Regions from separate parts of the Gordonia sp. PDNC005 genome, predicted to be linked through region 2. Evidence: riboswitches for the same ligand, from Rfam matches in the RefSeq annotation. Region 2 holds a riboswitch; each other region holds the start of a gene.
The links. A riboswitch is a leader RNA that binds a small molecule or an ion and turns the genes downstream of it on or off. The one in region 2 is predicted to bind cobalamin.
Positions count from the first base shown of each region.

Region 1 (3,275 bases), 630 kb from region 2:
CGGGCCGGTGAGCCTTCGACGGAGCATCCGGCCAGGACTGTGGCGAGCGACAGGACAGCGACGGCGACCAGACGACGACGTTCGTTCACCAGCGCAGAGTACGTCCGCCGGGTCACTGATGATCGAACGCCAGGTCCCTATTACTTCGAACGGACGAACGACAGCACAGCGCCGTGTAGTACGAACGTGTGAACGCAGGTCACGATTGGGCACGCATTCATCACATTTCGGCACGAGACCGATGTGGCGAGAGTGATTTCACGACACCATCGTCTGCACCCGATCCCTGTTCTTCGTCAATTCTGGAGTGCCCTCATGAAGATCCGTCTCGCCGCCGTCGCTGTCGCCGCGTCCGCAGCCCTGCTCGGCGGTGTCGCCACCGCCCCGGCCCACGCCGCGCCCACCGGCCAATCCCTAGCCGCCAAGAACGCGCTCGATTCGATCAACCCCCAGCCGACGGACGCCGCAGACGTCACCGGCGGAATCGAAGCCGCGAACGCGATCCTCAAGCAGTTCGGTATCACTCCATTCACGCCCACCATCGGCGCCTGCACCGACTTCACCTTCCCGCTGGCGCTCGGCGGCGCAGTTCCGGGTCCGTACACGCCGCCTATCGGAGACCTGACGGTGCCGCTTGTCGACATCGACCTGAACGCGGTGCAGAAGGGCGAGATCCTGTACGGCTTTGTGCCGATCGGAGCCTTCAACGACTCCGGTGACAAGTCCGGAATGCAGGCGGCGTGGTTCAACATCAACACGATGAAGGGCGGTCTCGGTGCTCCGATGGGTGGCATCACGGATGTCATCCTCGACGGCGTCGCGAAGCGGATCGGCAAGCTCGCGCCCGGACTGAAAGGGGCCGCACAGCTCGCAGTCGACACGACCCTCAAGCCTGCTCTGAACCTGATTCCGTCCAACGGAGTGCGCGGCGGAATCGTCGACACCGGGTCGGGAACCGTGCTCTCCGCGATCTACGGATCGGTGAAGAAGGGCGACGCCACCTGCTACTTCTTCCCGTCGCTCGGCATCGCGACCGCGAAGTAGTTCGCCGGTACTCAGCAGCCGCCCTCCTCCGCCCATCGGCGGGGGAGGGCGGCGCTGTGTGCGGCGAGTGGCCGGACCGTACGATGGACGGGCCAGCGCGCCCGACGAGTCGGGTAGGGAATCCGGTGCGAATCCGGAACTGACGCGCAGCGGTGAGAGCGACGTTCCGGACACGATGCCACTGGTGAGAACACTGGGAAGGCGTTCGGCAAGCGGCAGACCTCGAGTCCGAAGACCTGCTGGCTCCGGCGGGCAGCGGTCCGCAGGATCCGCTGAGAGTCTCGCGAAAACAGACTCGGACCCGCTGAAGGACTCCATGTCTCTCACCGCACGTCATATCCTGATCGGCTCGACCGTTCTCATTCTCGCCGTCGCCGGATGTGGAGCGACCGATCCGGAATCGTCAACTGCCTCCGCCGAAGGCTTTCCGGTGACCCTCCAGAACTGCGGCCAGTCGGTGGCTGTCGACGCGCCGCCTCGACACATCGTCTCGCTGAACCAGGGCAGCACGGAGGTCCTGCTTTCGCTGGGCCTGGCCGACCGTATCGCTGGTACCGCGACGTGGACCGACCCTGTCCTCCCGTCGCTCGCCGACGCCAATGCACGCGTGAAGCGGATCTCCGACGACTGGCCGTCGTTCGAGGCGGTGCTCGCCGAGGAGCCGGACCTGGTCACGGCGTCGTTCGGTTCCACGCTCGGCAAGGGCGGCACGGCGCCGCGCCAACGGTTCACCGACCTGGGCGTGCCCACCTACCTCGCGCCGTCGGACTGCGAAGGCAAGAACGACTCCGGCGGGGACGGCTCCCGAGACGAACCGATGACCCTCGACTCGGTCTACAAGGAGATCACCGAACTCGGGACTCTCACCGCGACTGCGGACCGGGCGGCCGCGGTGATCGCGGATCTGAGGAGTCGCGCTCAGGCGGCCGCCGATTCGATCGATGCACGCGGGACGCGGGTCGCGTACTGGTTCTCCGACTCCGAGTCGCCTTATCTCGCAGGCTGCTGTGGCGCGCCCGGGGTGATCAGTTCCGCACTCGGCCTGAAGAACGTTTTCGACGACACGCACGACGAATGGCCGCAGATCAACTGGGAAGTGGTCGCGAGCCGTGATCCGGAGGTCCTCGTCCTCGGAGACCTGACGCGCGACATCCAGACCGGCGAATCAGCGAAGGGCAAGATCGCGTTCCTCGAGTCCAATCCGGTCACCCGTGAGATGGAAGCAGTGAAGAACAAGCGCTATATCCTGTTGTCCGGGGCCGCGATGAATCCCTCGCTGCGGACGGTTTACGGCATCTCGGATGTGGCGGCCGGATTGAAACGGCTCGGCCTGGGCCGATGATCCACCGCCTGCAGACCCGACCGACCGCCCTCGCCGCACTGTGGCTGGGCGGTCTGGTGCTGCTGATGATCTCGATCGGCTTCGCGGTGACGATCGGCCCTTCCGGTCTCGGCATGTCCGACGTCGCCGCGTCTCTACGCGCGGAGATCGTCGGCGGCACGTCCGGCTTGAGTCGGCTCGAGGAGTCGATCATCTGGCGGCTCCGGCTCCCGCAGTCGGTCCTGGCCGCCGCGTGCGGCGCGGGCCTCGCGGTGTGCGGCGGTGTGCTGCAGTCGTTGCTGCGGAACCCGCTCGCCGATCCGTTCGTCCTCGGCGTCTCCTCGGGAGCGTCGGTCGGCGCGGTGTCGGTGATCCTCCTCGGGGTGGGCGCGGGTGTCATCGGCATGGCCGGCGGCGCGTTCGTCGGCGCCATCGCCGCGTTTGCGCTCGTCCTTCTCCTCGCTCGGCTCGCGGGCGGCACGACGGACCGGGTGGTGCTGGCTGGAATCGCCGTGACGCAGCTCTTCTCGGCGTTGACCTCGTTCATCGTCTACACGTCCGCGGATGCTGAGCAGACCCGTGGAGTGCTCTTCTGGTTGCTCGGGTCGTTGTCGTCTCCGTCGTGGACCGAGGTCGCGATGTGCGGAGCCGTGACGGTGGCCGGGCTCATCGTGTGTCTGCTGTACGCCGGCGCGCTCGACGCGTTCTCCTTCGGCGACGATGCGGCAGCGTCCCTCGGGATCCACGTGGCGCGCACGAGGCTCGTGCTCCTGTCGGTCACGGCCCTGATCACCGCTGTGGTGGTCAGTGTCGCAGGCGCGATCGGATTCGTCGGTCTCGTGCTGCCGCACGCAGCGCGGGCGATCGTCGGGGTGCGGCACCGAGTGATGATGCCGACGCTTGCGCTGCT
Region 1 covers NZ_CP070351.1:2,371,912-2,375,186, reverse strand. Annotated here, with positions in the region: gene JVX90_RS11185 (VWA domain-containing protein) at 1-89, opposite strand, end outside; gene JVX90_RS11180 (hypothetical protein) at 316-1,044, shown strand; cobalamin riboswitch at 1,121-1,303, shown strand; gene JVX90_RS11175 (ABC transporter substrate-binding protein) at 1,361-2,386, shown strand; gene JVX90_RS11170 (iron chelate uptake ABC transporter family permease subunit) at 2,383-3,275, shown strand, end outside.
Region 1: another riboswitch for cobalamin. It lies ahead of JVX90_RS11175 (ABC transporter substrate-binding protein); the one in region 2 lies ahead of cobN (cobaltochelatase subunit CobN).

Region 2 (3,275 bases):
CTGAGTGCCCTCGCCGGGGTCGTTGACCAGGAAAGGGTAGATCAGTGGGAGGTCACCCAGCGCGGCATCGGTGCCGCAGTCCGCCGACATGCCGAGGGTCTTGCCGGGCAGCCATTCCAGGTTGCCGTGTTTGCCGACGTGGACAACGGCGTCGGCGCCGAAACCCCACCCGTCGGTGTCGGCCCGAGATGCGAGCCAACGGTAGCTCGCCAGGTAGTGGTGACTCGGCGGCAGGTCCGGGTCGTGGTAAATCGCGACGGGATTCTCGCCGAAGCCGCGGGGCGGCTGCACCAGCAGGACGATGTTCCCGAACGTCATCGCGGCGATCACTATGTCGCCCTCCGGATTCGCCGACCTGTCGACGAAGAGCTCGCCGGGCGGCGGACCCCAGTGTTCGATGACCGCTCCGCGGAGACCTTCTGGCAGGGTCTGGAACCAGCGTGTGTAGTCGGCCGCCCCGACTCGGATCGGATTCGCAGCCAGCGCGTCCTCCGTCAGCCAGTCGGCGTCCTGGCCTCCGGCGTCGATCAACGCGTGCATAAGTGCATCCGGATCGTCAGCATCCGGGGTCGCACCGAGACCCGGCACGTCGTCGGCGACCAGGTAACCGGCGTCGCCGAGCGCCCTCAGCAGGTGAACAAGGCTGCGGGGGGTGTCGAGGCCGACAGCGTTGCCGATTCGTGCATGCTTCGTCGGGTAGGCCGACAGCAGAAGCGCGATACGGCGCTCAGACGCGGGAAGGTGACGCAGCCGAGCGTGCCGGACGGCGATGCCTGCGACACGTGCGCAGCGCTCGGGGTCGGGCGCGTAGAACGGCAGTCCATTGTCGTCGAACTCTTTGAACGAGAACGGCACTGTGATGATGCGGCCGTCGAACTCGGGCACTGCGACCTGGCTCGCGACGTCGAGCGGCGACACCCCGTCGTCTTGCGACGCCCAATCGTCGCGGGACGACGTGAGGCACAGCCCTTGCAGGATCGGAATGTCCAGGGCTGCGAGACGTTCGACGTTCCATGCTTCGTCGTCGCCGCCTGCGCCCGCGGTGGCCGGTGTCGTGCCGCCGGCAGCGAGCACGGTCACGATCAACGCGTCGAAGGCGCCGAGATGGGCGATCAGATCGTCGTCGGCTGCCCGCAGGGACGCGCAGAAGACAGCTTGCGCGTCCGCTCCGTGACTCTGGATCGCCGTGCACAGGGTGTCGACGTACTCGGTGTTTCCAGCGAGATGCTGGGCCCGGTAGTACAGGACGCCGACCCGCATCTCGACTGCGCTCGATGAGCCGGAAGACTCGCTCGATGAGCCGGACGGTGTGCGTTCCAGGATTCCCCAGGAGGGAGTCTCGACGGGCGGAGCGAATCCGAGGCCGGTGAGCAGCACGGTGTCGGACAGGAAGTTGTGCACGGCGGCGAGGTTCGCGTGACCGCCCGCGACGAAGTAACTGTGGGCCTGGGCGGCGACGCCTGTCGGAACGGTCGACATCGCCATCAGATCCGGGTCGGGGTTGAGTTCACCGGAGAGGACGATCACCGGCACCTGCTGAGCGAGGACCGCGTCGAGTCCCTCTTCCCATGCACGGCGTCCGCCCAGGATTCTGACGACGACAAGATCGGCGCCGTCGATGAGAGCGGGGATCTCGTCGAGCAGGATGCGGCTCGGGTTCGCGACTCGGTAGTCCGCCCCGCAGGTCGCGGCGGTGCGCAGATCGGTGTCGGACGTGGACAACAGCGTGATCACGGCGTACTCCTCGCCGGGAATACGCGCCCGGCATCGTGGGGACGGCCGAGGCTTCTCGGCCTGACGACGTGGGTCTGGCTCGGAACGGCGTTTGAACACCGGCTCCTCACAGTGGCGCGACCGCGCCGGTTTCGCACCGGCTTCCACATCGAGTTCGACGCTCATCGTAGTCACCCGAAGTGAGCACTAGGCTGAACGGGTGAGCATTCCCGCAGACCGCTGCCCCGGCGTCTTCCGGACCCACCAGGCCGCTGACGGCGCCCTGGCCCGTATCCGGGTGCCCGGCGGCGTGATCACTCCCGGTGCTCTCGACGCCGTCGCGCTGGCGGCTGACGAGTTCGGAGACGGCAGCATAGAACTGACAGTTCGCGGAAACCTCCAGGTCAGGGGCATCGCCGAGAAGGATGTCGTGGCGTTCGCAGAGGCCGTGATCGCGGCAGGTCTCGCGTCGGACTCCGACCACGACAGAGTCCGCAACGTGATCGTCTCTCCGTTCAGCGGCCGGGTCGGCGGGCTCGCGGACCTGAGGCCTCTCGCGGATGCACTCGTCGACGCCTTGGTGGCCGCCGACTGGTCGTCGTCGCTGTCGGGGCGGTTCTGGTTCGGCTTAGACGACGGCCGCGGCGACGTCCTCGCCAGGACGACGGACGTCGCGGGTGTCGCGGTCGACTCGGACCACGCTCTTGTCGTGATCGGCGGCTCACACGTCGTCGGACCGGTACCGCTGCACGACCTTCCCGATCGGATGGTCGCTGTGGCTCGGGCGTTCCTCGACGTCGCCGACGGCGCGTGGCGGATCTCCGATCTCGACGAGGACGGTCGCGCCACGTTGTTCGCCACCCTCGGAGCATCGGCCGAGGAGTCTCTCCCGGCGCCACGCCATCCCGAACCGCGTGTCGGATGGTTCGACCAGGCCGACGGCCGCGTGATGCTCGGCGCGGTTGTGCCGTTCGGCAGCCTCACCGCCGAACAGGCGCGCTACGCGGCAGCGATCGGCGTCCCGGTGTCGGTCACGACCGAACGCGAGATCCTGATCGGCGACCTCGACGAGGCCGTCGCCGAGACCGTCGTTCGAGTGCTCGCTCCCCTAGGTTTCATATTCGACTCCCGATCGCCGTGGACCACGCTCACCGCATGCACGGGATCACCCGGCTGTGCGAAGTCGGCCGCCGATGTCCGTGCCGCAGTACGCGAGCACGTCGCGGACCTCGACCCGGACGCCGACGCACCGCCGCACGAACACTGGATTGGATGTGATCGTGGCTGCGGATCTCCGGCTCGGACCCATGTCCGTGTCCTCGCAACCGCCGACGGCACCCTTCGACGTGTCGACTAGCTCCTCCTGTCGCGCCCTGTCGTTTGCCGAGCGCTCTCGTTTGTCGAGCGCAGTCGAGACTGCGTCGACGAACCGAACCCCAACCGCGTCCGGTCAGAACGGGGGCGTCTCGACTGCGCTCGACGTGCTGGCCAGTCGTTCCCGTTTGCGGCGGTTGTAGGCCCGCATCCGCATGCGGTACCGGTGTTTGGCGTCGGTGGGCGTC
Region 2 covers NZ_CP070351.1:1,741,455-1,744,729, reverse strand. Annotated here, with positions in the region: gene cobN (cobaltochelatase subunit CobN) at 1-1,734, opposite strand, end outside; cobalamin riboswitch at 1,782-1,918, opposite strand; gene cobG (precorrin-3B synthase) at 1,934-3,070, shown strand; gene JVX90_RS08260 (HNH endonuclease signature motif containing protein) at 3,164-3,275, opposite strand, start outside.

Region 3 (3,275 bases), 1.6 Mb from region 2:
AACACGATCAGAATCGTCACGGCCACGATCGGCGCCGCCACCTGGATGTCGCTCCACGACGTGGACGAGAACGTTCCGAGCCCCCAGATCATGTACTTCTGGACCGAGGTGGGATCGGCGTAGACGATGAGGACCGCGACGAGCGCGCCGGTCACCGAGCCGAGCATCACGCCGATCAGCAGGAGCGTGACGGCGTTGCGGACCCACACGGCCATCAGCAGAATCACGCCGAGCACTGCCGCCGCCCCCGCTGCGGCGGCCAACACGATGCCCAGACGCCCCCATCCGGCGAGGACACCGACAAACGCCGGTCCGCCCGCGCCACCTGCGAGAGCGACGATCGCCACGCCGAGACTCGCACCCGAATTGGCGCCGAGGATGTACGGGTCGGCGAGCGCGTTGCGGAACAGTGTCTGCATCTGCAAGCCTGCGACGCCGAGAGCGGCGCCGGCGATTGCCGACGTCGCGATCCGAGGCAGTCGGACCAGACGCAGAATCGCATCGTGGCCCGCATCCGACGCCGTGCCGCCGGTCAACACGTGCACGACGTCGGACAGCGGCATCATCACCGCGCCGATCGCGGCCGTCACCAACACTGTCACCACGGCTAAGACGATCAGCCCCGCCCAGGTTCCGGCGGCGCTGCGAGCCTTCACGGTCTCGACGACGACGGGAGTCGTCACCGCTGTGGGAGCTGAAGGTAGAACGTGAATCTGTGGTCGGGGAAGAGATCGGGATGCAGGATCGCCGCGAGGTCGGCGAGTACGAGGTCCGGGCGGAGGACGCCGCGCTCCCAGTAGTCGTTCCCGCCCGTCGCGCTCATCGCTTTCGTCGCGTTCCACGCACGCTCGGCGGGCTGTGCGAACACCCGGTACCGCTCGTCTTGCTTGTACAAATCTGGGAGTGACGCGACGGTCATGTCAGAGAGGAGCCATGCATCGGCGTTACGAGACTTGTCGATGACGGACTCGATCGAGAGGCGGAGTGAGCCCGTCGACTGGTCCGATGCCCACGGGTAGTCGCCGCCGGCGTCACGCACGAGCCGTCCGAAGTAGTTGCCGCCAGCGGCGAGCGTCCACGCGCCGTTCTCGATGCCGCCGAGCAGGACGTCGGTCCTCGGTGCGTTCGCCGTCTTCTGCTGCACCGTCGTGTACTCCGACTTGATGGTGTCGAAGGCGTCGGCGGCCTTCGTCTCGGTGCCGGTCAGTGCGGCGAAGAACTTGATCCACTCGGCCCGGCCGAGGGGACTCGCCTCGAGCCAGTCGGCGTTGGCGAGGACCGGGACACCCGCCTGCCGGAGTTTCGCGTACGACGGGTCCTCGTTGCCGTCGGACACCAAGACGTCGGGCTGCCCAGCAATCACCTTCTCGACGTTCGGCACACCCGCGTCGGCGTACTGGACCACGTCGCCGTCGTCGATCCGCGCGCGGATCTCGGGGGTGGACACGTAGTCCGTGGAGCTCACGCCGGTCACCGTGTCGGCGGCGCCCAGCGCCGCCATCGCGGGCAGGTGTGTAGTGGAACCCGAATACATGGTGCGGATCGGCACCTGCACCTGCGGCGCATCCGTGAGAGCGCCGTCGAGCCTCGGCGCGGGTGCACCGCAGCGAACCAGCACGTACGACACGGGCTGCGCGCCCGGTGACGGTTCCTTGACCGTCACCACCTGGTACGACTTGTGGTACTCGATCGCCAGTCCCGACGCATCGGAGATCGTCGACTTGTCGGGGAAGTAGTCGGTGTTCGCGTCGAAATCGGTGATGCAATCGCGGGCGGAACCCGCATCGTTCGACGACGCCCCGGAACATCCTGCGACAGCCAACCCGGTGACGAGCAGACACGCGATCGTGGCCTTGCGGATATGCGGGTGCACGGCATCCGCCTCTCTCGGGGACACTCCGCCCCGACGACGAGATCAGCTCGAGCGGAGGTCTGGCTGCCGCGTGAAGCGGTCACAGTGGCGGGTACCGCGTCGGATTCACACCGACTTCCCGCGTCGAGGCTGGTTGACGCCATGAACGTAACACGCCGCCCGAACCTCATTCTCTTCCCGGCGCAAAGGGTCAGCGATCAATTGCGCCGACGGTGCGCCAGAGGAATTCGTAGGCGAGGGCCGATTTGAACGCCGCCTGCTTGTTGTCGGCCGCGCCGCCGTGACCTCCCTCGATGTTCTCGTAGTACCGGACCGGTTGGCCTGCGGCTTCGAGCGCAGCGGTGAACTTCCGGGCATGACCGGGGTGAACACGGTCGTCGCGGGTCGACGTCGTGACCAGCATCTGCGGGTAGTCGACGTCGGACCGAACGCGCTGATACGGCGAGTACTCGGAGATGAACTCCCACTCCGCCGGGTCGTCGGGGTCGCCGTACTCGGCCATCCAGGAGGCGCCGGCCAACAGGAGGTGATACCGCCGCATGTCGATCAGCGGCACCTGGCAGACCAGCGCGCCGAACAACTCCGGGTACGTGGTCGCCATGACGCCCATCAACAAGCCGCCGTTCGATCCGCCCTGTGCAGCGAGTGTCTGAGGGGTCGTGAATCCTCGTGTCACAAGATCGCGCGCCACCGAGGAGAAGTCCTCGTACACGAGGTGACGTCCGGCTTTCACCGCTTGTGTGTGCCACGACGGCCCGTACTCGCCGCCTCCGCGGATGTTCGAGTACACGTAGATCCCGCCGCGCGTGATCCAGTTCCGTGCGGCCACCGCTGCATAGCTGGGCGTCAGAGAGTTTTCGAAGCCTCCGTACCCGTAGAGCAGGGTCGGGCCCGACTCGACGTCGTTGCGCTTGATCACGAAGTAGGGGACCTGGGTGCCGTCGTCCGATGTCGCGAAGAACTGCTGGGTGCTCACATTCGACGCGTCGAACCGCTCCGGCGACGATTTGATCGGCGTCACCCCGGACACGGCGTCGCCGTACAGCAACGTCGGAGCCTGTGTGAACGAGCTCGACGACAACCAGATCTCGTCGCCGTGATCGGCGTCGGTGTCGAGCACCCCGACCGTCGCGAAATCCGGGACGCCCGGCAGCTCTGCCGGCGTCCACGTGCCGAACTCCATCGACTGCAGCCGGGTCGCGACGTCGTGCAGCGTCACCAGGATCAGCCGTGTCGCCGTGATCGCGTACGTCTCCAGGCTGGTGTGCGCGTCCGGCGTGAACAGCACGGTATGCGTGCGGTCGCCGTCGAGGAAGCGCTCGTAGTCGAACGCCAACAGGCAACCGGCGGGCCGGGCCACACCGTCGACCGTCCACTCGGACTTCGGTGTCACCAGCATCAC
Region 3 covers NZ_CP070351.1:126,513-129,787, forward strand. Annotated here, with positions in the region: gene JVX90_RS00740 (iron ABC transporter permease) at 1-683, opposite strand, end outside; gene JVX90_RS00745 (ABC transporter substrate-binding protein) at 680-1,873, opposite strand; cobalamin riboswitch at 1,906-2,051, opposite strand; gene JVX90_RS00750 (prolyl oligopeptidase family serine peptidase) at 2,064-3,275, opposite strand, start outside.
Region 3: another riboswitch for cobalamin. It lies ahead of JVX90_RS00745 (ABC transporter substrate-binding protein); the one in region 2 lies ahead of cobN (cobaltochelatase subunit CobN).